DNA from 4 places in the Marinovum sp. E3 genome. Region 3 is predicted to be linked to each of the others. Evidence: riboswitches for the same ligand, from Rfam matches in the RefSeq annotation. Region 3 holds a riboswitch; each other region holds the start of a gene.
The links. A riboswitch is a leader RNA that binds a small molecule or an ion and turns the genes downstream of it on or off. The one in region 3 is predicted to bind cobalamin.

Region 1 (7,619 bases), on a different replicon from region 3:
CGCTGCCCATCAGGCTCGCGGCCAGGGCAACGGGCCCCATGACATTGGTGATCTTCATTTCTCTCCTCCGGAATTTCATGGTTTGGGGTGGGTGCAACGTCAGGCCGCCACATCGTTGGCGCGGCGCAGCTTGTCCCAGTCGAATTCGACACCGATGCCCGGCGTCGAAGGCGCAACGGCCCGGCGGTTTTCAAGCACCAGTGGCCGGTGGGTGTATTCGTCGATTGGAAAACTGTGCACCTCGATCCAGCCGGCATTGGGCCGGGCGGAAACAAGGCTGACGTGAAGCTCCTGCATGCCGTGGCTACAGACCGGGATACCGGCCTCGCGCGCCATCTCGGCGACCTGCAACCAGCCGGTGATGCCCCGGCAGTTCGAGGCGTCGGGCTGGATGAAGGCCAGTTTCGAATTCTCGAAGGCGTGGCGGAATTCCTGTGCGGTATGCAGGTTCTCGCCCATCGCCAGCGGGCAGCCGGTGGTCTCGGCGATGTGGCCATAGCCGACATAATCGTCCGGCTCGATGGGCTCTTCGAACCAAGTGATATCCAACTCCATGAATCCGCATGCCGCCGCGATGGCCTGATCGACCGTCATCGCGTAATTGGCGTCGACCATGAAGTCGATATCCGGCCCGATCAGCGCGCGCACCGCGCGGGCGCGGGCCAGGTCTTCGGCCAGATCGGGCTTGCCGACCTTGATCTTGACGCCATCGAACCCCTGATCGAGATAGCCCTGTACGCTGGCCAGAAGCCTGTCCTGCGAATAGTTCAGATCGATCCCGCCGCGATAGGCCCGGCACCGGTCCGAGGCGCCGCCGGCCACCTTCCACAGCGGCTGGCCCAGTTCGCGGCACCTGGCGTCCCAGAGCGCGATATCGATTGCGGCGATGGCAAAGCTGTCGATGCCGCCGCGGCCGACATAATGGATGTGCCGGCCCATCGCGGCATTCAGCGCTTCGATGTCACCGGCCTCTTGCCCGGTCAGCCATCCCGCGAAATCGTGCTCGATCATGGCAAGGATCGCGTGGCCGCCCTTGCCGCCGGTATAGGTATAGCCAGTCCCGCGGCTGCCATTGTCCAGCCGGACCTGCACGATCACCAGTTCGAAATGGGTATGATCCCCATGCATGGCATCGCTGAGAACCTCTGCCAGCGGCAAGGTGAACAATTCGGCGGTGACGGCTTCTATCTTGGGCATGTACCTGGCTCCTCCTGTCAATTTGGTCTTACCAAATAACGATACGGGGCGTCAATATCCGAATTTTCCTGCCAAGTCTGTAATTATGGTAAGTCCATTTTCGAGGCTTTGGGGCCAATAGCGACATGGGGCAAGCCTGATGGCACTAGGTGCCTGCCATCGAAGGAACGGCCCCTGATCCACCCGGCCCGGGGCCGCAGCCCCCTGCCCCACCCATGGCCAGCGGCACGCAGCGCTTCGGGCAATCCCTCCGGGGCCTCTCCGAGCGGTCCGGGGAGGAGCCAAAGATCGTCTTTCGGCGCTCCTTCACGGCCGTCGAGGACGCCAGGCGCAGCCCGGCGCAAGTCCCATCGATCCCGATCGTCAGTTCGGCAAACCCGCCTTGTGCAGAAAATGTCCCAGTGACCGGGAATGTAGGCCCTGTCCGCGTGGGTTGGACAGGAATTTCCAGCTAACAATGTCCGCGCGGGAGGGCGGTGTCAGGGACATTGCCAGGTTGATGATGGTACTTTGGATCGGATGGCGTTCTGAGATGACCGATTATGCGTCCGGGCCGCGGCAGAAGGGCTTGCGTTTTCCGCGCGAGGTCTTCGCCTAGTACTACAGTTGCGGATGCTATGAACTTCTGGCTCAACCGTCTCAGGAGTGGGAGGGCTGGGTCATGTCAGTTTCGGCTTGGGCGGGCGAAGCAACATCTGCCATTCCCGGCTGGTGAACTGGAAGGCTTGATCGGAATGCACCGTGTTGGTCAGAAATAGATCGGTCTCATCCAGCGCGTCGAGCAGAGCGCCGGGAGACCACCTCGCCCCTCGGATTGCCATCCACCCGAGGTTCGGCTAAACGGTGCCCATTCCGGTCGCAGCCTACCCGGACACCAAAACAAGGGCCCAACATGAAAACTCTCGTCATCTGCTCGGGCGGACTCGATTCCGTGTCGCTCGCTCATATCACCGCCGATGAGCATCAACTCACCCGGCTGGTGTCCTTCGATTACGGCCAACGCCACCGCAAGGAGCTCGACTTCGCGGCCGCGGCGGCGCAGCGGCTCGGCGTTCCGCATCACCTGATGGACATGCGCGGGATCGGTGCCGCGCTCTCCGGATCGGCGCTGACCGACGACATCGATGTGCCTGACGGCCATTACGCCGAGGACACGATGCGCATCACCGTCGTGCCGAACCGCAACGCCATCATGCTGGCGATCGGTTTCGGAGTTGCCGCCGCCAACGGCGATGAGGCTGTTGCGACCGCCGTGCATGGCGGCGATCACTTCATATATCCCGATTGCCGCCCTGGTTTCGCCCGCGCCTTCGACGCCATGCAGCAGGCTGCGCTCGACGGCTATGCCGAGGTGCACCTCCACACGCCCTTCGTCGAACGCAGCAAGGCCGACATCGTGCGCGAGGGCGCCCGCCACGGCACGCCCTTCGCCGAGACCTGGTCGTGTTACAAGGGCGGCGCGCTGCATTGCGGCCGCTGCGGCACCTGCGTCGAGCGCCGCGAGGCGTTTCACATCGCCGGTGTTCCGGACCCTACCGCCTATGCCGATCCCGAGTATTGGGCGACGGCAATTGCCGAGCGGGAGGCCACCTGATGTTCCGCATCCGCAAGGAATTCCACTTCTCCGCCTCGCACCAGCTTTCGCATCTGCCGCCCGACCACCAATGCGCGCGGCTGCACGGGCACAACTATGTCGTCGTGGTGGAACTGGCCGCCGAAACGCTGAATGACGACGGTTTCGTGCGCGACTACCACGATCTGAAACCGCTCAAGAGCTATATCGACGATCAATTCGACCATCGCCATCTGAATGACATTTTCGATGTGCCCTCCACCGCCGAGCACATGGCCCGCCATTTTTACGACTGGTGTGCCGCGCGTTGGCCCGAGACCAGCGCCGTGATGATCAGCGAGACGCCGAAAACCTGGGCAGAGTACCGGCCATGACCCTGCGCATCGCCGAGATATTCGGGCCGACGATCCAGGGCGAGGGCGCATTGATCGGTGAGCCCACGGTTTTTATCCGCGCCGGTGGCTGCGACTACAGGTGCAGCTGGTGCGACAGCCTGCATGCCGTTGAAAGCCGGTATCGCCATACTTGGGCGCCGTTGAGCGACGTGGAAATCTGGGATGAGGTGCTGCGTCTTTCGAACGGTCAGCCGTTGACGGTCTCGATCAGCGGCGGCAATCCCGCGATCCAGGATTTCGCTCCGGTGATCGCGCGGGGACGTGCGGCGGGGTATCGCTTCGCCTGCGAGACACAAGGTTCCTTGGCCAGAGATTGGTTTGCGGAGCTCGACACGCTGGTTTTGTCGCCGAAACCCCCCTCGAGCGGCGAAACGGTGGACTGGGATGCCTTCGATGGCTGTGTCTCCGCCGGCAAGCCGGCGCGGCAGTCGGTGATGAAGATCGTCGTCTTCGACGAGACCGATTACCAATGGGCCAAAGCCGCCCATGCCCGCCACCCGGACCTGCCGCTCTACCTCCAGCCGGGCAACGCCGAGGTCGACCCCGACACGCCGGTCGATCTGCGGGCCCTGTCTGCCCGGCTGGAATGGCTGACCGACAGCGCGATGGCCGACGGCTGGTTCGCCCCCCGCATCCTGCCGCAGCTTCATGTCCTGATCTGGGGCAACAAGCGCGGCGTCTGACCTTAAGGAGCCCCCATGTCCGAAAATATCTACAGCGATCTCAAGCAGCTTGGCGGCGAAACCCGCATTCCCGCCAGCCCGGAAGAGGCTGAACTGGAGCGTGTGCCCAACCCACAGGCCGACCTGGCCTATAATGTGCGCTTCACAGCGCCGGAATTCACCTCGCTCTGCCCGATGACCGGACAGCCGGATTTTGCCCACCTGGTGATCGACTACGTACCCGGCGCCTGGCTGGTGGAATCGAAATCGCTGAAACTGTTCCTGACCTCCTTTCGAAATCATGGTGCGTTTCACGAGGATTGCACGATCTCTATCGCACGCCGCCTGGTCGATTTCCTCGAACCGCAATGGCTGCGGATCGGCGGCTACTGGTATCCGCGCGGCGGCATTCCGATCGACGTGTTCTGGCAGACCGCCCCGCGTCCCGAGGGCCTCTGGCTGCCCGATCAAGGCGTGCCGCCCTATCGCGGCCGGGGTTGAAAAGCAGAGCAAGCGTTTCGGGACTGCCAGGATAGCAGCCGCTACTCCCCGACAACTGTCAAATGGGGGAGTAGCACGCAAAAAGGCATTCAAAAACAGTGATCTAAAATGGCGCGCCTTTGCAGGCAGGTGATTGAATTCGCCACCGGAAGAATCTGGCTTGACAAACCAGGTTGTGAAGAAGAACTTCCGGCGCGAACGGTTCCCAATCGGGATGAAAAGGGAACCCGGTGCCAAGCCTTCTGGCTTGAACTCCGGGACTGCCCCCGCAACTGTAGGCGGCCGTTTCGACCCATGCGCCCGTCGGGCGATGCCACTGTGTCACAGAACAGGCACGGGAAGGCGGGTTGGAACGATGGCCGCGAGTCAGGAGACCTGCCGTTCCGGCCTGCGATGGAGCAGAGCCGAAATTTCAATGCGCACCGGACGGGGTGTCCGGAAAAGGAGCGTCAATGATCCAAATAGCTCGCGGCCGCGGTCGTATCCTCTGTGTGCTTGCAACTGCCATTCTCGCATCAACTGCCTTGCGGGTTCAGGCCCAGGCAACCACCTATCCTCTTGAAATCCGCAACTGCCAGAGGGACTTGATCCTGGATGCAGTTCCGGAGCGCGTGGTGGCGATCGGACAGGGCACAACCGAAATCTTGCTCTCGCTCGGCCTGGCCGACAAGATCGTCGGTAGCGCAATCTGGCTGGCGCCTTTGCCAGAGGAATTGGCCGAGCAGGGCCAAGCCTTGCCGCGGCTGGCGGATAAGTCGCCCAGTTTCGAAGCGGTGCTGGACACCCGCCCCGATTTCGTCGCGAGTCAGTGGATCAACGACATCGCTCCCGAACAGGCGCGGGTCGGCACCTTTTCCCAGTTCGGAGATTTCGGCATTGCCACCTATGTGTCGCCGGCCGAATGCGCCAAAAGCGATTTCAGCACCGGCAGCGGTGACGGAGCCCGGTCTCAAGCCTGGTCCATGGACCTACTATCCCGCGAGATTGCTGAGCTTGCCGGCATTTTCGATGTGTCGGACGCCGGTGCGGCTCTGATCGAACGCAACGCGGCGCGGATCGAAACCGCAAAGGCACATGTACGCGGGCTGCGAGCAGGCGACGTTTCGGTTCTCTTCTGGTTTTCCTCACCGCAGACCGAGGGAGAAGCCTATGTGGCCGGCCGTTACGGGGCCCCGGCTTGGATCTCGGATATCGTCGGGGTCCGCAATGTCATCACCTCGGAAGAAGAATGGCCGCTGGTGGGATGGGAAACAATTTCGGGCCTCGACCCGGATGTAATCGTGCTGGGAAAGATGGATCGGCGCCGTCTGCCGGCCGATGACGTCGCCGCCAAGCGCGCGTTCCTGCAAAGCGATCCTGTGGCCAGTCAGCTGAGCGCAGTGCGCAATGGCTGGTTGATTGAAATGGACGCTCAGTCGATGAACCCGACTCTGCGCGCGGTAGACGGGGTCGAAACGCTTGCCGCCGGCCTACGAGCCTTCGGCCAAGCACGGTGATCGCCGAGGCGCGCCCCGCGCCCAGGTCGCGCAGGATGGCCCTTGGGCCGTTTCTGCTGGTCTCGGCCGTGGCTCTGGTCCTTGCTACGGCGGGGGCCATTTTGCTGGGCGAGATTGCGGTAACGCCCCGAGACGTGACCCGGACACTGGCCAACCGTATTCTGGGCTTGGATCTGGAAGTCGATCCGATCCGGGAAGGCATCATCTGGCACTATCGTCTCAGCCGTGCCGCCGTTGCGATCTGTGTCGGCGCGGCTCTGGCGGTCTGTGGCACCGTTCTTCAGGCTCTATTGCGCAATCCGCTGGCCGAACCATATTTGCTTGGTATTTCGGCAGGGGCATCGACCGGCGCGGTCACGGTAATTGTTCTGGCGCTCGGCGCGGGGGCGCTGTCCGTCTCCGCAGGTGCCTTTGTGGGCGCGACGGTGGCCATTCTCTTCGTCGCAATCCTGGTGCGTGAAACCGGCGGCGGGACCGAGCGCATTATACTTGCGGGTATTGCAGGCTCGCAGCTCTTCAATGCGGTAACTTCCTTCATCGTCACGTCTTCGGCCAATGCCGAACAGACGCAAGGGATCCTGTTCTGGCTTTTGGGAAGCCTTGGCAGCATCCGTTGGCCGGATGCCTGGCTTTCCTTCCCGATCATGGTCATTGGCTTGGCCATCTGTCTCTACCGTGCCAGGGCGCTTGATGCCTTCGCCTTCGGCGAGGACGCCGCTGCTTCGCTGGGCGTGGACGTCGCGCGCGTTCGCCTTGAACTCTTTGCGGTCACCGCATTTCTGACCGCGACGGTGGTCAGCATGGTGGGTGCTGTCGGCTTCGTCGGGCTGGTCATTCCCCATGCGACTCGTTTTCTGGTCGGCCCTGCACATGGCCGCCTGATACTGGCTTCAGCCTTGGCTGGAGGAGTCTTCATGGTTGCAGCGGACGTGTTGTCTCGCATCGTTTTGCCGGGACAGGTGCTGCCCATTGGTGTCATCACTGCGCTGTTCGGTGCTCCGGCCTTTGCTGCTATCCTTTGGCAGTCTCGGAGGGGGAGATGACGCTCAGGGCGGAAGATGTGTCTTGGGCGGCCGGAGGCGCCCCGATTGTGCGTGGGGTTACATTGCGACTGCCCGAACAAGGTGTTCTCGGACTTGTCGGGCCGAACGGATCGGGTAAATCCAGTCTTCTGCGGCTACTCGCAGGATTGCGTCGAGGGACGGGAGGCGCGATCTATTTGGAGGATCGCCCCATCGAGAGCCTCCGCCGCAAAGAGATTGCCCGCCGCCTTGCCCATGTCGAGCAGCAGGCGGACATTGACATCTCCTTGACTGCGCGCGAGGTGGTCGCGCTCGGGCGCCTTCCCTTGCGAGGCGCCTGGAATGGCTGGTCAACTCGTGACGAAGATGCCGTGGCCTCGGCGTTGCAGCGCACGGACATGATCGACCGTGCCGCCCAGCCATGGTCCACGCTGTCCGGCGGCGAGCGACAGCGAATCCTGATTGCGCGGGCCTTGGCACAAGAGCCGCAGGAACTTCTGCTCGACGAACCGACAAACCATCTGGATATCCGCCATCAGCTGGACCTCATGCGCCTCCTTGGCAACTTAGGCACCCGCATCGTCGTTGCCCTGCATGACCTCAATCAGGCGGCCGCCTTTTGCGACGAAATCGCTGTCATGCATCACGGTCAGCTTGTCACGCAAGGCGCGCCAGAGGACGTGCTGGATGAAGAGCTGATCCGCAAAGTTTTCGCGGTGGAGGCAACAATAAACCATGCGGGGTGTGGACTGCGGGTCGCATTCTTTTGATCT
Region 2 (7,619 bases), 190 kb from region 3:
CCGGCGGCAGATCGACAAGCAGCACGTCAAGCTCGCCCCAGGCCACCTGCCCCAGCATCTGCTGCAACGCCCCCATCAGCATCGGACCGCGCCAGACCACCGCCTTGGCCGGATCGAGCATCAACCCGATCGACATCATGGTCACGCCATGCGCCACCAACGGTTCGATGATCTTGCCGTCGGGGCTGGCGGGGCGTTGCGACACGCCCATCATGCGCGGCTGTGACGGGCCGTAGATATCGGCGTCGAGCAGGCCCACCTTCTTGCCGGCGCGGGCCAGCGCCACGGCGAGATTCGACGAAACGGTGGATTTGCCCACCCCGCCCTTGCCCGAGGCGATGGCGATGATGCGCTTGACGCCCGCGGGTTTCATTGGGCCGGCCTGGGGCTTGGGATGGCCGCCGACCTTGAGGCTCGGCGGGGTCTTGGCCTCATGCGCGGTCAGCACCGCATGCACCTCGCGCACGCCGGAGATCGAAGCCACGGCCCGTTCGGTCGCGGCGCGCAGCGGCTCCATCTGGCGGGCCATCTCGGGCGAGGGCGCCTCGATCACATAGCGCACCACACCGTCCTCGATATTCAGCGCTCGAATCAAATCGCGCGAAATCAGGTCTCCGCCACCGGGAATCTCGAACCTTGCCAGCTCTTTTCGGATGATCTCTTCCATGATTTTCCTGCCCCAATCTGGGTCGCGGTGCCGCGTATCACCTCACAAAACCGCGATATTCAACCTATGCGAGTAAATTACGACTTTAGTCTTAAGGTCTACTCGCGTCTAAGCGCTTACACATGCAATTGCTGCATAGCAGCATTGATCGCACTTGGGATTGTGCGCACGCAGCATTCGACTACATTGATGTCAACGAAACGAACAGACACTGACGACAACAAAGGCGAAACGCCATGGCAGACATCACCACGAACACCCCCGTTCAGGCCGGACTGAACAAACGCTTCCAGGCTGCGCTCAAGTCCCTCACCGCACGTTATGCACAGTACCGCGTGTATCGGGAAACCATGAACGAGTTGCAAGGCCTGTCGAACCGCGAGCTCGCCGATCTCGGCCTGAGCCGCAGCGAAATCCGCCGCGTGGCCTATCACGCAGCCTATAACTGATACCGGATCAGAAGGCTCTCTCCTCCTCCCTGAGTCTTCTGTGTCTCAGCGGCGACATCTCTCCTCCTCCCTGATGTCGCCGCCTTTTACACCGGGCCGGCAAGCGGCCCAGACAGAATTCCCTGCCGCCCTCCTCCCAATAGCGGTCGGGAATACCAGGACCAAAGGCCCCTCCTCCCAATAGGCCCGCGGTCCGCTCCAGCCGGCGCTTCGTCTCCTCCCATTCAGGAGCGCTGGTGTTGAAAAGACGGCGGCACACCTCCCGTGCCGCCGTTCTTCCCCCCGGGGGCATAGCAGTTTCAGGGCTCCGGCCCGCCGCCACGCCGGATGCGTGACGCCGGCAAAGACATAGAATTTCCCGCCGCTCTCCTCCCTTTGCGGTCGGGAATACCCGGACCGAAGGCTCCTCCTCCCAAATGGCCTGAGGTCCGACCGGCACTGACGCTTCGTCTCCTCGCATTCAGGAGCGTCGGTCAAAATAAGACGGCGGCACACCTCCCGTGCCGCCGTTCTTATTTTCGGGGTTCCTTTCCGGGGTCCGAAGTCACGCGCGCCCCCGTCGCCGCGCCCGGGCGCCACCGCGCCGCTCCGGCGCGATATTCGCCGTGACACAAGCCTCGTCCAGACACTTCAGAAACAGCGCCACCGCCCGACCCTGCCCGGCCTGCGGCCGGACCCGCACGGCCGCGGCCGCCGCCGCGGCCGAAACCGGCACCCCGGGTGGCAGCGACAGCACCCAGCGGACAAAACCGGCGCGCGCCGCGGCCTCGGGCGCGGTCCCCGTCTCGGCATGGCGCAGATCGGCAAGAATACGGGCCAGCATCATGCTGCGGCCCTCCCGTTTGCTGCGGTGAGAGGTCTGGTCATCTCGATCCTTTCCGCCACGCCCCGTGGCCTTGATGCAGAACGGGCAGGCAGAGAGGAAACGGCGGCAAGGCAATGCGCCCGACCCCGCGCCCTGCCCGCCACCCGCGGTTTGACGTCACTGCGAAGGCTGGTTTCCGGGCTCGGCGGGATTGCGGATGCGGCCCCTTCCCGGGCGTGACGCCCAGTGGTACTGACCACATCCCCCGGCCATACCGTTGCGGGGGCAGCGCCGGTCTTTCACCGGCTTCCCAATTCTCCCGCGGCAGAACCGCAGGCACCTTGCCGGATCAGACTACGGGGATTCGGAGCCGCAAGACAGCGTAAAGTCGGTGGAGGCGCCATTCTCCGTCACGCCAGGGCCCCGGGCCTGACCCGGGGCCTCTTGGCAGGCGCGGCATCCGCCGGCCAGAGCTCCCGCGGCGCGTCCCGGGACGGGATCATTGTCGGCGAAGTCCGGGCTCAGAACGGCACGTCATCGGCGGCGTTGATGAAGCGTGCGACCACCTTCTTGACGCCGGCCTTCTCGAAATCGATCTCGATCTTGTCGCCCTCGATGCCCACCACCGCGCCATAGCCGAACTTCTGGTGGAACACCCGCTCGCCCATGGTGAAGCTCGAGATCGCCGTCGCGTCGATCACCGTGTTGCGGCTCTCTTTGGGCTGCGCCATCGGGCGCTGGCTCTGCCGCTCCTGAAGCCGTTTCCAGCCGGGCGAATTGTAGACATTTGCCTCGGCCACCCGGCTTTCCATGCCCGAGCCAAAGCTCTGCCCGGCCATGCCGCCGCCATAGAGCCCCGGCGGAGTGAGCACATCGACATGCGCCTCCGGCAGCTCATCGACAAAGCGCGACGGCAGCTGCGACTGCCACTGGCCAAAGACCCGCCGGTTGGCGGCAAAGCTGATGGTGCAGACCTCCTCGGCGCGGGTGATCCCCACATAGGCCAGCCGTCGCTCCTCCTCCAGGCCCTTGAGGCCGCTCTCGTCCATGCTGCGCTGCGAGGGAAACAGCCCATCCTCCCAACCTGGCAGGAAGACCGCGGGAAACTCCAGCCCCTTTGCGGCATGCAGCGTCATGATCGACACCTTGGCGCCGGCCTCTTCGCTCTCGTTGTCCATGATCAGGCTGACGTGTTCGAGAAAGCCTTGCAGGTTCTCGAACTCCTCCAGCGCCTTGACCAGCTCCTTGAGGTTTTCCAACCGGCCCGGCGCCTCGGGCGTCTTGTCGTTCTGCCAATGGGTGGTGTAGCCGCTTTCGTCGAGGATGATCTGGGCAAGCTCGACGTGGCTGACGTCCTTCTCGCCGGTCATCCGGCCCCAGCGCGCAAGCCCGTCGAGCAGCCGGGCCAGTTCATTGCCGCCCTTGCCCTTGATCGCCCCGCTCTCCACCGCCAGCCGCGCGCCCTCGACCAGCGGCACGCCAGTGTCGCGCGCCAGACGCTGGATGGTCTGCTGCGCCTTGTCGCCAAGTCCGCGCTTGGGCGTGTTGACGATGCGCTCGAAGGCCAGATCATCCTCGGGGCTGACCACGACGCGGAAATAGGCCATGGCATCGCGGATCTCCATCCGCTCATAGAACCGGGGTCCGCCGATCACCCGGTACGGCAGGCCGATGGTCAGAAAGCGATCCTCGAAGGCGCGCATCTGGTGCGAGGCGCGCACCAGAATCGCCATGTAATCCAGCGAAAATCCCCGCATGCCGCGGGTGCCACCCTGCATCGCTTCGATCTCGTCGCCGATCCAGCGGGCTTCCTCCTCGCCGTCCCAATGGCCGATCAGCCTTACCTTTTCGCCGTCGGGCGCATCGGTCCAGAGTTCCTTGCCCAGACGCCCCGTGTTGCCGGCGATCACCCCGCCGGCGGCGGCCAGGATATGCGGGGTGGAGCGGTAGTTCTGCTCCAGCCGGACCACCTTGGCGCCGGGAAAATCCTTTTCGAAGCGCAGGATATTGCCCACCTCGGCGCCGCGCCAGCCGTAGATCGACTGATCGTCGTCGCCGACGCAGCAGATGTTCTTGTGACCGCCCGCCAGGAGCCGCAGCCAGAGATACTGGGCAACATTGGTGTCCTGGTATTCGTCCACCAGGATATAGCGGAACCAGCGTTGATACTGGGCCAGCACGTCCTCCTGCGTCTGGAAGATCGTCACGCAATGCAGCAGCAGATCGCCGAAATCGCAGGCGTTCAGCTCTTTCAGCCGGGCCTGATACTGGGCATAAAGTTCAACCCCGCGATTGTTGAAGGCTCCGGCCTCGGCGGCGGGCACCTTGTCGGGCGTCCAGGCCCGGTTCTTCCAATTGTCGATGATGTGGCTGAGTTGCCGGGCGGGCCAGCGCTTGTCATCGATCTGTGCCGCCGAAAGCAGCTGTTTCAGCAGGCGGATCTGGTCGTCGGTGTCGAGGATGGTGAAATTCGATTTCAACCCCACCAGCTCGGCGTGTCGGCGCAGCAGCTTGACGCCGATGGCGTGGAAGGTGCCCATCCAGGGCATGCCCTCGACCACCTGGCCCAAAAGCTTGCCGACGCGGAGCTTCATCTCGCGCGCGGCCTTGTTGGTGAAGGTCACCGAAAGGATTTCGTTCGGCCGCGCCTTGCCGGTGTTCAGCAGATGCGCGATCCGCGTGGTCAGTGCCTTGGTCTTGCCGGTGCCGGCGCCGGCCAGCATCAGCACCGGGCCGTCCAGCGCCTCCACGGCCTCGCGCTGGGCCGGGTTCAACCCGTCGAGATAGGGCGCGGGACGCGCCGCCATGGCGCGCTGCGAGAGGGAGGAGGCCGCCTCGAAAGCGTCCATGTCGTCAAAACTGCTCATGCGGCGACTTTACCCGTTCGGACGCGGGCTGAAAAGCCTTGTTCGCTCAATGTTCGCGCGCTTTGTCGCCGACGGACCCAGGGGCTCTGCCCCCGCCCTGCGGGCTCCCCCGGGGATATTTTCGGCCAGAAGAAGCCCGGGACGGCCTTTGGGCGAAATGTCGCCCTGAGACCGCCGCTGCCAGATCCAGCCCCCGCCGCAAGTGCAAACGGGGGCCTTCTCCTGGCGCGGTCATCGGCTTCCCAGCCTGTACCGCAGCTCCAACCTGGCGAGTAAGTGTAAAGAATGTCTTTCTTCTGGCCGAAAATATCCCCGCCGGAGGCATGAAGCGCCGCGAAGCGGCCCTGTGTCACGCCCGCCAGAAGTTCACGGTGAGGATCGCGTAGACCACCAGCAGCTCGAGCCGTCCGATCAGCATCGCCGCCGAAAGCAGCCATTTGGCGGTGTCATTGAGCGTGGCGAAATTTCCGGCCGGGCCGATGATGTCGCCCAGCCCCGGGCCGACATTGGCCAGCGAGGTGGCCGCGCCCGAGACCGAAGTGACAAAATCGAGGCCGGTGGCCGAGAGCAGCACCGCCAGCACCCCCATCGAGACCACGAAGAACATGAAGAAGGACATCACCGAAGACAGCACGTCATCGCCCACCGGGCGGCCTTCGTAGCGGGTGGTGAAGACGCCGTTGGGCGAGCGGATGCGCAAGAGCTGCACCCGGATCGAGGCAAAGAGCAGTTGGTAGCGGAAGACCTTGACCGAACAGGCCGTCGAGCCGGCACAGCCGCCGATCAGCCCGATGAAGAAGAAGACCGCCACCAGGAGCGGCCCCCAGCCCATGTAATCGGCGCTGGCATAGCCGGTGCCCGAGATGATCGAGGTGACATTGAACAGCGCCTCGCGGAAGGCGCGTTCCGGCGCATGCGGAAAGGAGATCATCAGCGCGATGGCGGTGAGGATCACCAGCGCCGCTACCACCAGCAGGAAGACATGCACCTGGCTGTCGCGCAGCAGGGGCCGGGCCGAGCCATTGATCATCTGGACGTAGCGCACGAAGGGCAGTGCCGAGAGGATGATGAAGGCGGAAGCGACATATTCCATCGGCCCCGAGAAGGCGGCGAAGGAAGCATCGTAATTCGAGAAACCGCCCGTCGAGATGGTGGTCAGCGCATGCACCGTGGCGTCAAAGGTGTTCATGCCGAAGGCGATGTAGGTCAGCGCGCAGACCAGCGTGAGCGAGACATAGATCACGCTGATCTGGCTGGCGATCTGGGTGGCGCGGGGCAGGATCTTGCCCATGGTGTCGAAGGCCTCGGCGCGAAAGATCTGCATCCCGCCGACCCGCAGTTCCGGCAGGAAGACCATGGCGACGACGATGATGCCGATGCCGCCCAGCCATTGCATCAGCCCGCGCCAGAGCAGCAGCCCCTTGGGCAGGGTATCGAGCCCGGTGAACACCGTGGAGCCGGTGGTGGTCAGCCCCGACATCGCCTCGAAGAAGGCATCGACGAACCGCGCCTCGGTGGCGCCGAAGACAAAGGGCAGCGCGCCAAAGACCGGCAGTGCCAGCCAGACGCCGGTGGTCAGCAGAAATGTCTGCTGGATCGACAGCCCCTGTTTCACGCCATTGGCGCAGGCCAGCGAGATCAGCCCGCCGGCCAGCACGGTGATCAGTCCGGATTGCAGAAAGACCGGCCAATGCCCGCGCCCCTCGGCCAGATCGACGAGGAACGGCAGAAACATCGTCGCGCCGAGAATGGCGAGCAGCAATCCGATCACATAGCCCACGGGCCGAATATCAAACATGCGCCCGAGCGTTGGCCTGCCCCGCATATACTGTCAAGCCGGCTTCAGCCCTGAGGAAAGAGGTCTTTGAAAACCCGGGCGGGAATGTCACTGCGGTCCATGCCCAAGGCAGCCAGTTCCGCGTCGGAAAGCGCCTCGAGCCCGGCCACCTCGCCCAGCCTGGCGCGGATCAGCGGATCGGCGTTCACACCCTGCCCCAGCCCGGCGAAATAGGTGTCGAGCCGCTGGCGCCAGCCGGGCTCGGGAAATCGGAAGTGCACGTTGGTGCCTTGCATAGGAAACCTCGCATCGCGTGGGCCTGCGGTTTCCCCCCTTGGTCCGAGCCTAGCAGGTTTGGACGGATTGCGGGGCCAGCAATATCGAGAAAACGGCCATGACAGGGCCGGCGCGGCGCGGGCCGACCCGGGTTTTGTGTGTCAAACGGTGGAAATCAGGCCGGTTTTGCGCCCGGTCGCCCGCCCCGACGATGCGCGGGGCGGTGCATTTATGCATCAGGCAATCGATCGTGGGCCCGGTCAGCCGGCGTGGATCAGCGTGGCAAAGAACCGGGGATCGATGCTGGCGGTTTCGAAGGTCGGGCCGGAGGTGAGCACCGAGATCGCATCATGCGAGTGCAGGCTTTCCTGATGGCTGGCGGCGACCCGGAAATCGCCCACTCGCGGCTCGGCCTGAAGCCGGGCGCAGAACAACCGCGCGGCATCTTCGACAAAGATCGGATTGGCGGCGTTCAGCTCGGCAAAGGCCTGTTCATCCTCGCGTTTCACCATCACCTGGGTTTCCGTCGGCACGGCGGCGCGGCAGAGATCGATCAGGTCTTCGAACCACAGGCATGCCTCGCCCACCACCTCGACCGAAATCCGCGCCACCGAGCGCTGCGAATGCGGCGTGGCCAGTTGCCCCCGTTCGCGCCGGGCATGTTCGCTGAGCTCCAGCGAACAGGGGCAGGTCGAGGAATAGACATAGTCGAGGTGGAGGATCTTGCGACGTTGGCCTTGGCTTTCGATCAGTTCCAGCGCGATGTCGTAATATTGAT
Region 3 (7,619 bases):
GCCCTGCGCGCGCGCCAGGTCTGCCGTCGGATCCGCCGCCGGGCCGCGCCGGGCGGTGCATCGCGCCGCCGAAGTTGTGGCCAGCGCGGCGATGCGGCGCAGATCCCCGGCCCCGGTCGCTGCCGCCCAGTCGGCCACCAGGTCGGTGATATCGTCGAAGTCGCTGTCGTCCGGGTCGGTACGCTCGGCGGCGCCAAAGAAGCCGCCGACGATGGTGCAGGGCGGTGGCGGCGCCAGCGGGCGCAGCACGCGGCCCGCACGCGAGGCCCAGAGCAGCCGGTCGGGCCGGGGGAACATCAGCGGATCGCTGGCGCCTTCGACCGCGATGCAGGCCGCGGCCAGCGCTGCCGGCGGGCCTCGGAAACCCCAGACCCGCGCCAGCGCCACCAGCGTCGCGGTCGAGGCGCCGGCGCCGCCGCCGACAGGCATTTGCCGCCGGCTGCCGGTGCCGGCCGGGCAGAGGCCCAGCGACCGGGCGAAGGCCGTCAACTGCGCTTCTGAGAAGGGCGGGGGCGTCGGGCCCGGGGTGTCGACGCGCAGCGCCGCGCAGGGCAGGGTGACCAGCGCCACCGGGCCCTCCGGGCCAATGCGGCCCTGAAGCCATTCGCCGAAATGGCCGGCGACGGAAACCTCGGATCCGCTCATGCCAGGTTCGCGCCGATCACCGAGACCGGCCCCTCGGACCCGCAGCGCAGCCGCGTGGCAGAGAGGGTGGCAACCTCGAAGGCCAGCCCGGCGGAAAGCAGTCCGGTCACCTGCGACAGCGCCGCGCGGATCACCCCGGCATGCACCACCAGCACCAGCGGCGCCGGCATTTGCGCGGCGGCCTGTCCATGCTCGGCCAGCGCCGGCGCCACCCGGGCGCAGAGATCGGCGAAACTCTCGCCTCCGGGCGGGGCGTATTGCGCCAGATCGGCGCCGGACATCGGGCCGAGATCGGGAAGCGCATCGTAGGGCAGCCCCTCGTGGGCGCCGAAATCCTGCTCCCAGAGCCGCGCGTCGGGCTGCGCGGCCTGCGCCGGCCAGAGCGCGGCGGCGGTCTGCCGGCAGCGTCGGGCGGGGCTGGTCATCACCCGGCCGGGCAGGGGCAGGGCGGCGCGCAGCCGGGCGATGTCTGCCGCCACCAGAGCCGCCGAAGGATCGCTGCGGCCGCAGAGCCGGCCGGGCGTGGCCACCGGGGCATGGCGCAGCAGGATCAGCTCTGCCGCGACGCCGGGTTTCGCGGCTGCCTGGCGGGTTTGTTCTTCACATTCATTCATTTTGGTGTTTTTCCATGCGGAAATGTACAAGTCGATCCTCATCACCGGCGGCGCGCGCTCTGGCAAATCCACCCTTGCGGAACGCAAGGCGCTCGCGCCCTGTGGCCGCGCCGTCTATATCGCCACCGCCGAAATCTGGCCCGGCGATACCGAGATGGCCGAGCGGATCGCCCGGCATCAGGCCCGGCGCGGCGCAGACTGGCACAACCTGCATGCCCCGCGCGATCTTTGCGCGGCGCTGCGCGGCAGCGACAGCGCCGGCGGGCCGCCGCGGCTGGTGGATTGCCTGACGCTGTGGATGACGAACCTGCTGCTGGCCGAGGCCGACTGGCGCGCCGAAGTGCGGGCGCTGGCGGCCGAGACGGCCCGGCAGGAGGCGCCGGTGATCTTTGTCACCAATGAGGTCGGGATGGGCATCGTGCCGGAAAACGCCCTGGCGCGCCGGTTTCGGGATGCCGCCGGCTGGATGAATCAGGCCATGGCCGAGGCCTGCGACGAGGTCTGGCTTGCGGTGGCGGGCTATCCAACGAGGGTGAAACCGAATGAGCATACTTTCTGACATCACGTCTTTCGCGGAGCTGTCCGGTCTGGCCGCGACGCTGCCGGTGGCGGATGCGGCAGCGGCACAGGCCGCGACCGCGCGGCAGATGAGCCTGACCAAGCCGCCGGGCGCGCTGGGCCGGCTCGAGGAGCTGGCGATCTTCATGGCCGGCTGGCAGCGGGTCGAGCGGCCGGCGATCGACCGGGCGCAGGCGCTGGTCTTTGCCGGCAACCACGGGGTCTGCGCCCAGGGGGTGAACCCCTTTCCGCAGGAGGTCACGGCGCAGATGGTCGCCAATTTCGCCGCCGGCGGCGCGGCGATCAACCAGCTCTGCCGGGTGGCCGGCGCCGAGCTTTCGGTGATTGCCTGCGATCTCGACCGGCCGACCGGCGACATCACCCAGGCCGAGGCGATGACCGAGGCCGAGACCCTGGCCGAGATGCGTCGCGGTGCGGAGGCGGTGGCCGAGGATGCACAGATCGTGCTGCTGGGCGAAATGGGCATCGGCAATTCCACCGTCGCGGCGGCGCTGGCCTGCGCCGCCTTTGGCGGAGCGGCGGGCGACTGGATCGGGCGCGGCACCGGCTCGGACGAGGCCGGATTGCTGCGCAAGGAGCGCGCGGTGGCGGCGGCTTGCGCCCGGCATGCGGCGGCGCGCGGGCTGGGCCTTCTGGCGGCGCTGGGCGGGCGCGAACAGGCGGCGATCTGCGGCGCGGTGCTGGCGGCGCGGGCGCGGCGCATTCCGGTGATCCTCGACGGCTTCATCTGTACCGCGGCCACGGCGCCGCTCTTTGCCGCCGATCCGCGCCTGCTCGACCATTGTCTGGTCGGCCATGTCAGCCGCGAGCCGGGCCATGCCCGCCTGCTCGAGGCGATGGGCAAGGCGCCGATCCTGGCGCTCGACATGGCGTTGGGCGAGGGCTCCGGCGCGGCGGTGGCGCTGAGCGTGCTGCGCGCGGCGCTGGAATGCCACAACGGCATGGCGACCTTTGCCGAGGCCGGGGTCGCGGGCGGATGAACGCTGCCCTGCGCGAGTTCCGGGTCGCGCTGATGCTGCTCTCGCGCCTGCCGGCCGGCCGGATCGAGGGCGCCGCGCCGAACCTTGCCGACGCGCGCTGGGCCTTTCCGCTGGTCGGTTTGGCGCTGGGGCTGATCGGCTGGGCGGTGCATGCCGGCGCATTGGCGTCGGGCGCTCCGGCCCCGGTGGCGGCGGTGCTCGCCCTGGCGGCGCTGGCGCTGGCCACCGGCGCGCTGCATTTCGACGGGCTGGCGGATTTCGCCGACGGCATCGGCGGCGGGCGCGACCGCGCCCATGCGCTCGAGATCATGCGCGACAGCCGGGTCGGCAGCTACGGTGTCCTGGCGCTGATCCTGATCGTCGCGCTCTGGCTGGCGGCGCTGGCTTCGCTCGGGGCGGCGGCCGGGCTGGCGCCGTTCCTCGCCATCGGCGCGCTCAGCCGGGTGGCCATGATCGGCTTGCAGGAGACCCTGCCCGCCGCGCGTTCCGACGGCCTGGGCCGGATGGCGGCCGGGCGCTCCGGCCGGGCGCGGCTGAGCGCCGCCGCCGCGGTGCTGCTGGCCGGTCTGGCGCTGGGCTGGCAGGGGGCGGCGCTGGTCGCGACCTGCGCGGTGATCGCCGCCGGCATCGGCGTTCTGGCCCGGCGCAAGCTGGGCGGGATCACCGGCGACGTTCTGGGCGCGACGCAGCTTCTGGCCGAGGCGTTCTGCTGGGCGGTTCTGGCCACCTTCTGGCCGGGCTGAGCCGCTCATGCGCCGGCCGGCTCCCAGCGGTCGGTCATGATCAGACTGTCGAGCGGCAGGGTCTGCCGCCAGCCGCGCGCCGCCAGCTCGGGCCGGTCGAAGAGCTCGGAGACATGGCCGAGGCAGAGGTAGGCGACGATCTCGACGTGATCCGGCAGCCCGAGAATGGCGCGCAGATCGTCGGGCCGAAAGATGCTGACCCAGCCCATGCCGATGCCCTCGGCACGGGCGGCAAGCCACATGTTCTGCACCGCGCAGACCGTCGAATAGAGGTCCATGTCGCGATTGTGGGTGCGCCCGAGCACCACCTTGCCGCCCCGGGTGCGGTCGCAGGTCACCGCGATGTTGAGCGGCGCCTTGCGGATGCCCTCGAGCTTCAGCGACCGGTAGGTCGATTGCCGCTCTTCGGGAAACATTTCCGCCGCCTCGTCATTGGCGGCGGCAAAGGCGCTGGCGATGCGGTGTTTCTGCGCCGGGTCGCGGATCAGGATGAAGTTCCAGGGTTGCATGTGCCCGACCGACGGCGCGGCATGACCGGCCTCGAGTATCCGCCGCAGCCGGTCCGGGGCGATCGGATCGGGCAGGAATTCGTCGCGCACATCGCGGCGCGCGGCGATGACGTCATAGAGCGCACGGCGTTCGGCAGAAGAGAAGACGCGCGCCGGAGCGGGCGCGGGGGGGTGCAGCATGGTATGGCCTCCGCATGGCTGACAGCGGCCCGTGGTGTCCAGCCACGGAACCTGGTGTCACCAGGCCGGTCTTCTGGCTTGGGTTCCTCCCCGGCGGACGCCTTCCCGGGCCGCAGGGCCCGGTGGCAAAATGTCCGACAGGTCCCCCTCACAGCGGCGGGCCCGCGCCGGTCTTGCACCGGCTTCCCGATTCTCCCCTCTCGGGGCACCTGGTGGCGCGACTATAGATCGACCGGTCGCAGAGACAAGCGCCGAGAGTGCGGCAGGTCAGGGGGCCCGGTCGGGCGCCGGCCCCAGCGAGTCGCGCAGGATAACCGTCGCCTCGAGCTCGACGCTGGGGCCGGGGTCTTCGCCGGCGCGCATCGCAAACAGAAGACTGGCCGCGCCCTTGCCCATGTTGCGATGGGGCACATGCACGGTGGTCAGCGCCGGGGTCACGATCTCGGCGATCTCGATGTCGTCGAAGCCGGTGATCGACAGATCGCCGGGCACGTCGAGCCCCATCTTGCGGGCCTGGGTCAGGGCGCCGGCCGCCAGCACGTCGTTGCCGCACATCACGGCCGTGGGGCGCGGGGTGGTGTGCATGAGCTGCTCCAGCGCCTGTGCACCATTGGCGATGGAATAGGCCGTCTCGACGACGGCCAGGGTCTCCGGGTCCAATCCGCGCGCCGTCATCGCATCCACCAGCCCCTGCGACCGCTGCCGGGCGCGGTCGTTGTTGCGGCGGTCGGCGGTGATCAGCGCCAGCCTGCGGTGGCCCCGGTCGAGAACCGCGTCGGCCAGGGATTTCATCGCCTTGCGATTGTCGAAGCCGATCGAAACCCGCCCTTCGTCGCCGTCGTAGACCCAGGCGATCACATAGGGCACCTGGCGCTTTTGCAGGAAGCTGTAGCATTTTGGCGGCCGGTCATGGCCGATCAGGAGCAGCGCATCGGCGCCGCGCGCGACAAGGCTGTGAATCTGCTGTTCCTCGAGCTCGGGGCTGTAGGAGGAAGAGGCCACCAGAAGGGTGATGCCCTGTTGCCGCAATGCCTCCTGAAAGGCCTGAAGTCCGCGGGCGAAAATGGCGTTTTCCATCGTCGGGACGATGGCGCCAAAGGTGTTGGTGCGCCGGGCGGCCAGGGCCTGGGCCCCGAAATTCGGCGCGTAGCCCATGGCGCGCACCGCATCGAGCACCTTCTTGCGGGTGGCGTCCGATACCACCGCCGGATTGTTCAGGCAGCGCGAGACCGTTGCCGTCGAAACGCCGGCGCGGGCGGCGACATCCTCGAGTTTCGGCGTGTCGCTCCCCTGGCGGCTGTCCTGACGTCGATTCGGCACTTTAACCATCCGTTTTCCCGATTCCGGCCTTTGCGGCACTATAAAAAAACCATCGCTGACAAGCATATAACAGGAAAACACGCGGCTTGTCATGTAAGCGCTTGCATTGAGCGACTGTAAGCGCTTACATTTATCTTGCCCGAGTCGTGGAAAGGACCTGCCCGTGTTTCTGATCTCAGCAATCACTCTGTTTGCAGTCTTTGTCGCGAACGTGCTCGTCGGCGCTTTGGGAGGCGCACAGTTTCTGGGGGACGTGGGGGAGATGCTGCTGCTGTTTGCGGCCTCGGTGACCTTTGTTCTCGCGATTCTTCGGCGAGAGGCGGCGGAGAAGTCCGACCGCAGCTAACGAACCATTTTGGGAGGAAAACATGGATCGTGACAATCTTGAACGCGCCGCGATGGGGCGCCGCAATTTTCTGAAACTTGCCGGCTCCGGCAGCTTTACCGCGGCGCTGGTGGCCGGTGCCGGTGGCATGCTCTGGTCGAGCGAGGCGGCGGCCCAGACCGCCCGGGAGGAAAAAGAGCGCATGGCCGCGGCCGATCACGTGATGACGCTGGCCACCGCCTATGTGCTGGGCGCGTCGCGCAGCTATCCGATCATGCAGCTCGACCTGAAGGAAAACATCCAGAACGCCACCAACGGCAAGGTCTACGTCAAGCTTGCCCCCGGCGGCCAGCTTGGCGCCGGCGGCGCGCTGGTGCAGGCGGTGCAGACCGGGACGATCCAGTGCGCGCAGCATTCGCTGTCGAATTTCGCGCCCTTCGCCAGCGCCGTCGATCTGATCAACATGCCGTATTTCTGCGGCTCGAACCAGCGGTTCACCAACCTGGTCAATTCCGACGCCTGGAAAGGCGAGGTGCATCCCGGCATCGAGGCCGCCGGCTTCAAGCCGCTGTTCTACGTGGTGATCGATCCCCGGGTCGTGGCGGTGCGCAAGGGCGGCAACAAGGTGATCACGCCCGCCGATCTGAAAGGCGTGAAATTCCGCGTGCCGGGCTCGAAGATGCTGCAACAATATTACGGCATGGTCGGCGCGAATCCGACGCCGGTGGCCTGGGGCGAGACGCCTTCGGCGATCAAGCAGGGCGTGGCCGATGCGCTCGACCCCTCGGTCGGCGCGCTGTTTGTCTTTGGCTTCAAGGACATCCTGAGCCATGTCACCTTTACCCAGGCGGTGCCTGACAGTCAGGTCTATTCGGTCAACCTCGAATGGTTCAACGCGCTGCCCGCCGACGTGCAGGAAGGCATTGAATTCGCCGGCGAAATGACCGCGCAGCAAAACCTGGCCAAAGTGCCGGCGGCGCGCGCCCACGCGATGTACGAGCTGACCAAATCGGGCGTCGAGTTCCACACGCTGACCGACGACCAGCTTGCCGAATGGCAGGACGCCGGCGGCTACCAGCGCTCGGAATGGGACGATTTCAAGGTCGAGCTTGCCGGTTCGATGGAGACCTTCAACCGGCTCGAAGAAGCGGCCGGCACCATGGGCCGCTACTACGTGCACGACGCCTGAGGCTTCTGACAGGGGCGGCCCGGGCCGCCCCATCGCTTCGATTGACTGCAAACTGGAGCGGTCGGCGGCGCCTGACGCGTCGCGCGACCACAGGAGACTTTTATGTCGAATGCCTTGCGGAAACTCGATCAGAACGCCGAACGCTGGCTGCTTCTGGTTTTCTACACGATGCTCGTCGTGACCATGTTCATCGAGGTTCTGCGGCGCGAAGTGCTGTCCTATTCCTCGATCTGGGGCGAAGAGATCGTCCGCTATTCCTTTATCTACCTGGCCTGGATCGGTGCCGCCGCGGCGGTGCGCCAGCGCGGTCACATCCGCATCGACGTGCTGATGCAATATGTCGGCCCGCGGGTGAAGGCGGCGCTCTACCTGTTCGGCGATGCCGTGATGTTCGGCGTGGCGCTGATCGCCTTTTACTGGTCGTTCGAGACGGTGCTGGTCTCGGCCAAGTTCGGCTCGGTCACCCACGGTCTGCGGGTCAGTCAGGTCTGGTTCCTCTCAGCGGTGCCCTTGGGCTTTGCCCTGGTGATCCTGC
Region 4 (7,619 bases), 180 kb from region 3:
ATCGTCGGCCCGGTTGCCGGCCCAGAGCCCGGTGGCATTGAGCGAGGCGCGTTGCCCCAGATTCGCGGTCACAGAGGCCGAGGCCTGTTGGCCGGGCACAAAGGCCGACCAGCTCGAGGTGTCGAGATCGGCGTCGGAAAAGCTGTCGGTCCAGGTGTAGGAGCCGTCAAACCGCAGCCCCTCGCGCAGCGCGCCGCCAAAGGCCAGCTCCAGCCCCTGCCGGGTCGAAGTGCCCTCGGCCTGCACGTAACCGAAGGTGGTGAAAGAATAGTCGATGATGTCCTCGGCTTCGACATGGAAGGCGGTGGCGCGGACAAAGGCGGTCTCGCCGTAGCGCTTCTCGACGCCCAGATCAAAGCTCTTCGAGGTTTCGGGATCGAGATCGGGGTTGCCGGCAAAGCCGTCGTAAAGCTCGTAGCCCGAAGGCGCGCGGAAGCCGGTGGCGGCATTGGCGCGGAAGATCAGGTCATCCATCGGGCGATAGACGGCCGAGAGACGGCCGGTGGTATGGCCGCCAAATTCGGAATGTACGTCATGGCGCAGCGCGGCCGAGAGGTTCCACATATCGTTCGGTGCCCAGGTCAGTTCGGCAAAGGTGCCGTTGACGGTGGTGTCCTGGCTCTGTCCGTCGACAAAGAGGCCGAAAATCGTGTGGTCCAGCGCCACGGCGGTGTCGAATTCCTCGATCGTGTGATCGGCGCCAAATGCCAGCCGCGCGGTGGCGCCAAGATCGACGCCGCCCTGGTAGCGGTATTCCATCCGGGTGCCGGTATAGTCGAAGCGGTCGTCGGAGATGCCGCCAAAGCTGGCCGAGGTGCCTGTCAGCGTGCGGTCGATGCGGAACCAGGCGGCCGAGACCGAATGATCCACCGCGCCGGTGACGAAATCAAAGCCGATGCGGGCGCCGTTCTGTTTCTTGACCGTCAGCTCGTCGGGGCTGCCGTCAGATACCACGCCGCCCGAGGCCTCGTCATATTCATAGTCCGAGCGCTCGTCGAAGAACGACAGATGCATCACCAGATCGGGCGAGCCCAGTTCGTAAGAGCCGGCAAAGCTCAGCCGGGTGGCCGAAAAGCCGTCTTCCTCGTCATTGCCGTCGTTTTCGTCGGCGGCGGAAAATCCGTCCGAGCGGGCGTGAGAAAAGGTCAGCGCGCTGTCGTAGCCATCGCCGGCCGTGGTCAGGGTCACGGCGCTGCGCAGGGTTTCGTAGCTGCCGTATTCCGAGGCGATCTGCACGCCGAACCCGTCCTTGTCGGCGGTTTTGGTGGTGATGTTGATCACCCCGCCAAGCGCCTCGGAGCCATAAAGCGCCGATTGCGCGCCGCGCAGGATCTCGATGCGCGAGATGTCCGACGTCATCAGCCCGCCGAAATCAAAGGCCACCTGGGTGCCGCTCGGATCGGATACGTCGATACCATCGACGCGCACCTGGATGTTGTTCTGCCCGACGCCGCGAATCGAGACCCCGGCAGAGGTGCCCAGCGGGCCGGTGGCGCGGATCGTCACGCCGGGCTGGCGGGCGAGAAAATCGATCACCCGGGTCTCGCCGGTGGCCTCCAGGTCGTCCTCGGTGATCACGGCGGCGGAAACCCCGGTCTCGTCGGCGGGTGCCGCCTCGAGCCCGGCCGAAAGGATCAGCACGCCGAGATCATAGGCGTCGTCCTGGGCAAGAGCAGGGGTGGCACAGAGCGCGGAGAGCGCGGCGCTGGTCATCAGGGTGGAGCGGGTCATTTTGTATCCCTCGAAGGCCGGTCGGGCCGATTGACGTTTCGGAGGGAACAGCGCCCACCGTTTCAGTGAAGTCACCGCGACGGGGTTGCCGTTATCCGTGACGCGCCCCGCGTCGGGATAGGGTGAGCTCCTGGCAGGTCTCCTGACTTCGCGGGTCGTTGCATCCGCCGGGCCTTCCCGCGGCCGGCGGCCACAGTGGCAGTTTCCGAAGGTGCTCGCCGCTCACAGTTGCGGGGGCAGTCGCGGCTTTGCACCGCGTTCCCTTTTCACGAACCCCTTGCGAGGCCCGAACCAAGACAGGCTTCGTCTAATTGTGCCGGCTCAGCCTGGCAAGACGGCAATTCGCACGCCCCGCCACGCGGCTTCAGGTGCGGCATGGCGGCCACGCCGGCGCCTTTTTGGGAATCCATGGCCGTAGAGGGCCTGAATGGCCCTGGCGGGCGGGCGCGGCCCCGGCGGGAAATCAGGACCGCGCCGGGAAACCATGGGACATACGGGAAATCGTGGGACGGATGGGAATTCATGGCACCGGCCCAATCCGGTGCGGCGACAGAATCAAGAATTGGCTCTCGATTCCGTGATTCGTGTGTGAGTCACAGCGCCGGAATCGCCAAAATCCGCAAAAGCAGGCGCGGCAGAATTTGGGGAAACGGGTAAATCACGGCGCTGCCCCGAAAATTCCGGGATTTCGTGGGAAAAAAGCCACAGCGCCTCAATTACTATATATGGTATGAGCAAAAAGCCGCTTCCGCTATAAATTCCAAAAACAGTATCAATTTTACCCCAAGATGTTGTTTTCCACAGGGGGTGTGGACAATATGATGTGGGTCTTTCCCAATTTTGCCTGTTGATTTCCATAATTTCCCATGGCATCCCTTATATCACGATGAGGGACGGAGACAGGGGCAGCAAACGACCCCGCAACCAACTCCGAACAAAAGCAAAAACAGGTTTCATACAGGCATCCGCCTTTCATCGTGAAACAGAGATCCGGCGCGCGGGCGAGCAGACATCCCCCCAGGTGGCGCGCGCAGCTGGACATCCCGCAAGAGCGGGACAGGCGGCGGGTTGATCAGTGGCAGCAGATCAATCCGCCGTTTTTACATCCAAGACATGGGGGGTTTCGCGGGGGCGCGGGCAAAGGACGGCAGGACAGTGAGCCGCAGGTTCAGAGGCGAAAGCCGCCACAAGGTGGATACAAAGGGCAGGGTGTCGATCCCGGCCCTGTTTCGCCGTGTGCTGGAAGCTGCTGATCCGAATTGGAAATCCGGCGAAAACCCCGAGCTCGTAATTGTCTATGGCGATCACCGGCGCAACTACCTCGAATGTTACACGATGGAGGCGATCGACGAGGTCGACGCCAAGATCGATGCCATGCCGCGCGGGTCGATGCAGCGCAAGATGCTGCAACGGCTGTTTCACGGCCAATCCTATCCCACCAACGTCGACGAGACCGGCCGCCTGGTCCTGCCCGCCAAGCTGCGGGACAAGATCGGTCTGGAAAAAGAGGCCTTTTTCATCGCCGCCGGTGACACCTTTCAAATCTGGCACCCGGACACCTACGAGAAGGAAGAGCTGGCCAAGACCGAAGAGTGGCTCGACGAGCTGCCCGAGGATTTTGACCCGCTGTCCTTCCTCGATGGACCGGCAGAGGGAGCCTGAGCCATGGCCGCCGCTGCTGTCACACCCCCCGCGGCCCCGCATATCCCCGTTCTGATCCGACCGCTGATCGCGGCGGTCTCGCCGGTGGCGGGCACTTGGATCGACGGCACCTTCGGCGCCGGGGGCTATACCCGCGCCCTGCTTGACGCCGGCGCTGATGAGGTCGTGGCGATCGACCGCGACCCGCTGGCCTTTGAGCTGGCGGCCGACTGGATGGCCGGCTACGGCGCCCGCATCCGCCCGGAACAGACGGTCTTTTCCAAGATGGACGAGGTTGCCGATCAGGTGGACGGCGTGGTGCTCGATCTCGGGGTCTCCTCGATGCAGCTTGACCGGGCCGAACGCGGCTTTTCCTTCATGAAGGACGGCCCGCTCGACATGCGGATGAGCCAGGACGGCCCCAGCGCCGCCGATCTGGTCAATTCCGCCACCGAGCAGGACTTGGCCGAGATCCTCTATGTCTTTGGCGAGGAACGTGCCTCGCGCCGGATCGCCAGGAACATCGTCAAGGCCCGCACCGAAGCGCCGTTTGAAACCACGCTGCAACTGGCCGGGGTGATCGAACGTTCGCTGCCGCGCGCCAAGCCGGGGCAGAGCCATCCCGCAACGCGCTCGTTCCAGGCGCTGCGGATTGCGGTGAACGACGAATATACCGAGCTGTTCGAAGGGCTGATGGCCGCAGAACGGGTGCTGCGGCCGGGCGGCCTGCTGGCGGTGGTGACCTTTCATTCGATCGAGGACCGGATGGTCAAACGCTTCCTTCAGGCCCGCGCCGGACATTCTGGCAATTTCAACCGATACGCGCCGCAGGTCGAGGCGGTGCCGGCCCAGTTCGAGATCGTCACCCGCAAGGCCGCCGGCCCCGACAAGCAGGAACTGGCCGAGAACCCGCGCTCGCGTTCGGCGCGGCTGCGGGTGGCCCGGCGCACCGAAGTGCCGGCCGGGGAGATCGACGCCAAATCCATCGCCATGCCGCAACTCAAGAGGACAAGGTAATGCGCTCCGTTCTGTATGTGATGACAGCGCTGACGGTGATCGGGCTGGCCTTCTGGGCCTACCACGAGAACTACGAAACGCAGGAAGCCATTGAAAAGACGGCCAAGCTTCAGAGCGAGATCGGTGCGGCCCGGGTCCGACTTTCGGTGTTGCGTGCGGAATGGGCCTATCTCAACCGGCCCGACAGGTTGCGCGATCTGGCCGAGCTGAACTTTGACCGCCTCGGCCTGCTGCCGCTGCGGCCGCGGCATTTCGGCAATGTCGATCAGGTGGCCTTTCCGGCGCCGGTGTTCGACGATTTCGCGCCGATCACCAATTCCGTTGTCACCTCCTCGCAAGGCGCAGAGCAAGAGCAAGAGCCATGATCCGCACACCGCTGCGCCCCTTGGCGCGCATCCTCGACGCCCGACAAAAGGGCGAAAACCCCGATGCCATCGAACGCGAGAACCTGCGGCTGCGCCACGAAGAGATTCGCGACCGGCTCCGGTTGCGCGCCGAGCAGCGGCTGTTGTTGCTGGGTATCATGTATTTCTGCGCCTTCCTGGTGATCGCCGTGCGCATGGGCGGGCTGGCCGCCTCCGAGGCGACCGAGCCGCGAGCCGCCACCAATGGCGCGTCGATCATCGGCCAGCGCGCCGATATCGTCGACCGCAGGGGCCGCATTCTGGCGACAAACATGGAGGTCTATTCGCTCTATGCCCATCCGCAGCAGATGATCGATCCGCTGCGCGCGGCCGAGGAACTGGGCAAGATTTTCCCCGAGATCGACGTCGCCGACCTCAAGAAGCGGTTCACCTCCGAACGAAAATTCATGTGGATTCGCAAAAAGCTGAGCCCCGAGCAGAAGCAGGCGGTGCATGACATCGGCGAACCCGGGCTGCTGTTCGGCCCGCGCGAGATGCGGCTCTATCCCAACGGCGCGGTGGCCGCGCATGTGCTGGGCGGCTACGGCTTCGGCCGCGAGGGTGTGCATTCCGCCGAGGTGCTGGGCACCGCCGGCATCGAGAAGTTCGAAGACAAGTTGCTGCGCGATCCGGCACGCGAGGGCGCGCCGCTGGAACTGTCCATCGATCTGACGCTACAGGCGGCGGCCGAAAAGGTGCTTTACGGCGGTATGAAGATCATGGGCGCCAAGGGCGCGACCGCCATTCTGATGGACGCCAGCAATGGCGAGATCCTCTCGCTGGCCAGCCTGCCGGACTTCGATCCGAACGACCGGCCGCTGCCGGCGCTTGGGGATGATCCTTCGATCAGCCCGCTGTTCAACCGGGCGGTGCAGGGGGTCTACGAGTTGGGGTCGACCTTCAAGATCTTTGCCGCGGCGCAGGCGATGGACCTTGGGATCGTCGGGCCCGACTCGATGGTCGACATCCGTGGCCCGCTCACCTGGGGGCGGTTTCGCATCCGCGATTTCAACAATTACGGCAAGGAGTTGTCGGTCACCAAGGTGATCGTCAAATCCTCCAACATCGGCACTGCGCGGCTGGCCCAGAAGATCGGCACACCGCGCCAGCAGGATTTCCTGAAGCGGCTCGGCTTTTTCGACGTCACCCCGGTCGAGTTGCAGGAGGCCAAACACGCCAAGCCGCTGCTGCCGCCGAACTGGTCCGAACTCAGCACCATGACGATCTCTTATGGCCACGGGCTGTCGGTGTCGCCCCTGCATCTGGCCACCGCCTATGCCGCCGTGGCAAATGGCGGGCGCATGGTCGCGCCGACATTGCTGCGCCAGACCGGCCCCAAGCTGGGCGACCGGGTGATGTCGGAAAGCGCCGCCGCGGCCGCGCGCGCCATGCTGCGGCTGGTGGTCAGCCACAAGGAGGGCACCGCGAGCTTTGGCGAGGTCAAGGGCTATGCGGTGGGCGGCAAGACCGGCACCGCCGACAAGCCCAAGCCCAAGGGCGGCTATTACAAGGACAAGGTGATCGCCACCTTCGCCTCGATCTTTCCGATCCACGATCCGAAATACGTGCTGGTGGTGACGCTGGACGAGCCCGAGATCCACGCCGCCGGCGAGTTGCGCCGCACCGCCGGCTGGACCGCCGTGCCGGTGGCCGCCGAGATGATCGAACGACTGGCACCGCTGCTGGGGCTCAGACCCACGATTGAACCCGAGACGCTGGCTGGTATAACGCTCACCAGTCAGTGACGGGGTCCTTCATGAGCAGAACCAAAACGCTTGCCGATCTGGGCCTCAGCGCCCGGGGGGGCGCCGACGCCACGATTACCGGCATCACGGTCGACAGCCGCGAGGTCGAAGAGGGCTTCCTCTTTGCCGCGCTGCCCGGCGCGCGGGTGCATGGCGCGGAGTTCATTCAATATGCCCTGCGCATGGGCGCGGGCGCGGTGCTCACCGATGCCGAAGGTGCGCGGATTGCCGCCGAGGTGCTCGACGCAAGCCATGTCGCGCTGATCGTCGCCGAAGACCCGCGCCAGGTTCTGGCCTATACCTCGGCGCTCTGGTTCGGCGCCCAGCCAGAGGTCATGGTGGCGGTGACCGGCACCAACGGCAAGACCTCGGTCTCGACCTTCTGCCGCCAGATCTGGATGGCGCTCGACCTGCCGGCGGTCAATCTCGGCACCACCGGCGTCGAAGGCGCCTGGGAGGCGCCACTTGCCCATACCACACCAGAACCGGTGACGCTGCACCGCACCCTCGCGGCAGCGGCGGAAAACGGCATCACCCATGCGGCAATGGAGGCCTCGTCGCATGGCCTGGCGCAGCGGCGGCTCGACGGCGTGCATCTTCAGGCCGCCGGTTTCACCAATTTCACTCAGGATCATCTCGACTATCATCACACGTTCGAGGCCTATTTCGAGGCCAAGGCCGGGCTTTTCCTGCGCGTTCTGCCCGAGGATGGCACTGCCGTTCTCAACATGGACGACCCCCGGGTCGCCGATCTCGAGCCGGTCTGCGCCGCGCGCGGCCAATCGGTCCTGACCGTGGGGCAGGGCCAGGGCCGCGACCTGCGACTGGTGGCGCAGCGGTTCGATGCCACCGGCCAGGATCTGCGGTTCGAATGGCTGGGCCAGGCCTATCAGACGCGGCTCAAGCTGATCGGCGGCTTCCAGGCCGCCAATGTGCTCTTGGCCGCCGGGCTGGTGATCGCCGCCGGCGAGAGCCCGACCCGGGTCTTCGAGGCCCTGGGCGAGCTCGGCACCGTGCGCGGCCGCATGCAGCTTGCCGCCACCCGCGCCAACGGGGCCGCCACCTTCGTCGATTACGCCCA

Region 1: linked by a shared signal. The riboswitch ahead of AC0J5K_RS18205 (ABC transporter substrate-binding protein) and the one ahead of bluB (5,6-dimethylbenzimidazole synthase) in region 3 are both predicted to bind cobalamin.
Region 2: linked by a shared signal. The riboswitch ahead of AC0J5K_RS11820 (hypothetical protein) and the one ahead of bluB (5,6-dimethylbenzimidazole synthase) in region 3 are both predicted to bind cobalamin.
Region 4: linked by a shared signal. The riboswitch ahead of AC0J5K_RS11790 (TonB-dependent receptor plug domain-containing protein) and the one ahead of bluB (5,6-dimethylbenzimidazole synthase) in region 3 are both predicted to bind cobalamin.

Annotation. Positions count from the first base shown of each region.
Region 1 covers NZ_JBVTQV010000002.1:161,158-168,776, forward strand. Annotated here, with positions in the region: gene AC0J5K_RS18175 (sialic acid TRAP transporter substrate-binding protein SiaP) at 1-58, opposite strand, end outside; gene AC0J5K_RS18180 (mandelate racemase/muconate lactonizing enzyme family protein) at 100-1,197, opposite strand; gene queC (7-cyano-7-deazaguanine synthase QueC) at 2,090-2,791, shown strand; gene queD (6-carboxytetrahydropterin synthase QueD) at 2,791-3,144, shown strand; gene queE (7-carboxy-7-deazaguanine synthase QueE) at 3,141-3,848, shown strand; gene queF (preQ(1) synthase) at 3,864-4,328, shown strand; cobalamin riboswitch at 4,511-4,725, shown strand; gene AC0J5K_RS18205 (ABC transporter substrate-binding protein) at 4,781-5,824, shown strand; gene AC0J5K_RS18210 (FecCD family ABC transporter permease) at 5,860-6,867, shown strand; gene AC0J5K_RS18215 (ABC transporter ATP-binding protein) at 6,864-7,616, shown strand.
Region 2 covers NZ_CM146908.1:2,425,968-2,433,586, forward strand. Annotated here, with positions in the region: gene AC0J5K_RS11810 (Mrp/NBP35 family ATP-binding protein) at 1-667, opposite strand, end outside; gene AC0J5K_RS11815 (DUF1127 domain-containing protein) at 904-1,116, shown strand; gene AC0J5K_RS11820 (hypothetical protein) at 1,661-1,942, opposite strand; cobalamin riboswitch at 2,092-2,280, opposite strand; gene AC0J5K_RS11825 (ATP-dependent helicase) at 2,443-4,788, opposite strand; gene AC0J5K_RS11830 (TrkH family potassium uptake protein) at 5,138-6,586, opposite strand; gene AC0J5K_RS11835 (hypothetical protein) at 6,631-6,861, opposite strand; gene folE2 (GTP cyclohydrolase FolE2) at 7,102-7,619, opposite strand, start outside.
Region 3 covers NZ_CM146908.1:2,240,025-2,247,643, reverse strand. Annotated here, with positions in the region: gene AC0J5K_RS11000 (propanediol utilization protein) at 1-645, opposite strand, end outside; gene AC0J5K_RS10995 (histidine phosphatase family protein) at 642-1,259, opposite strand; gene cobU (bifunctional adenosylcobinamide kinase/adenosylcobinamide-phosphate guanylyltransferase) at 1,282-1,818, shown strand; gene cobT (nicotinate-nucleotide--dimethylbenzimidazole phosphoribosyltransferase) at 1,802-2,818, shown strand; gene cobS (adenosylcobinamide-GDP ribazoletransferase) at 2,815-3,561, shown strand; gene bluB (5,6-dimethylbenzimidazole synthase) at 3,567-4,250, opposite strand; cobalamin riboswitch at 4,297-4,478, opposite strand; gene AC0J5K_RS10970 (LacI family DNA-binding transcriptional regulator) at 4,518-5,579, opposite strand; gene AC0J5K_RS10965 (hypothetical protein) at 5,734-5,916, shown strand; gene AC0J5K_RS10960 (TRAP transporter substrate-binding protein) at 5,939-7,084, shown strand; gene AC0J5K_RS10955 (TRAP transporter small permease) at 7,187-7,619, shown strand, end outside.
Region 4 covers NZ_CM146908.1:2,415,207-2,422,825, reverse strand. Annotated here, with positions in the region: gene AC0J5K_RS11790 (TonB-dependent receptor plug domain-containing protein) at 1-1,731, opposite strand, end outside; cobalamin riboswitch at 1,847-2,042, opposite strand; gene mraZ (division/cell wall cluster transcriptional repressor MraZ) at 2,887-3,393, shown strand; gene rsmH (16S rRNA (cytosine(1402)-N(4))-methyltransferase RsmH) at 3,397-4,389, shown strand; gene ftsL (cell division protein FtsL) at 4,389-4,754, shown strand; gene AC0J5K_RS11770 (peptidoglycan D,D-transpeptidase FtsI family protein) at 4,751-6,538, shown strand; gene AC0J5K_RS11765 (UDP-N-acetylmuramoyl-L-alanyl-D-glutamate--2,6-diaminopimelate ligase) at 6,550-7,619, shown strand, end outside.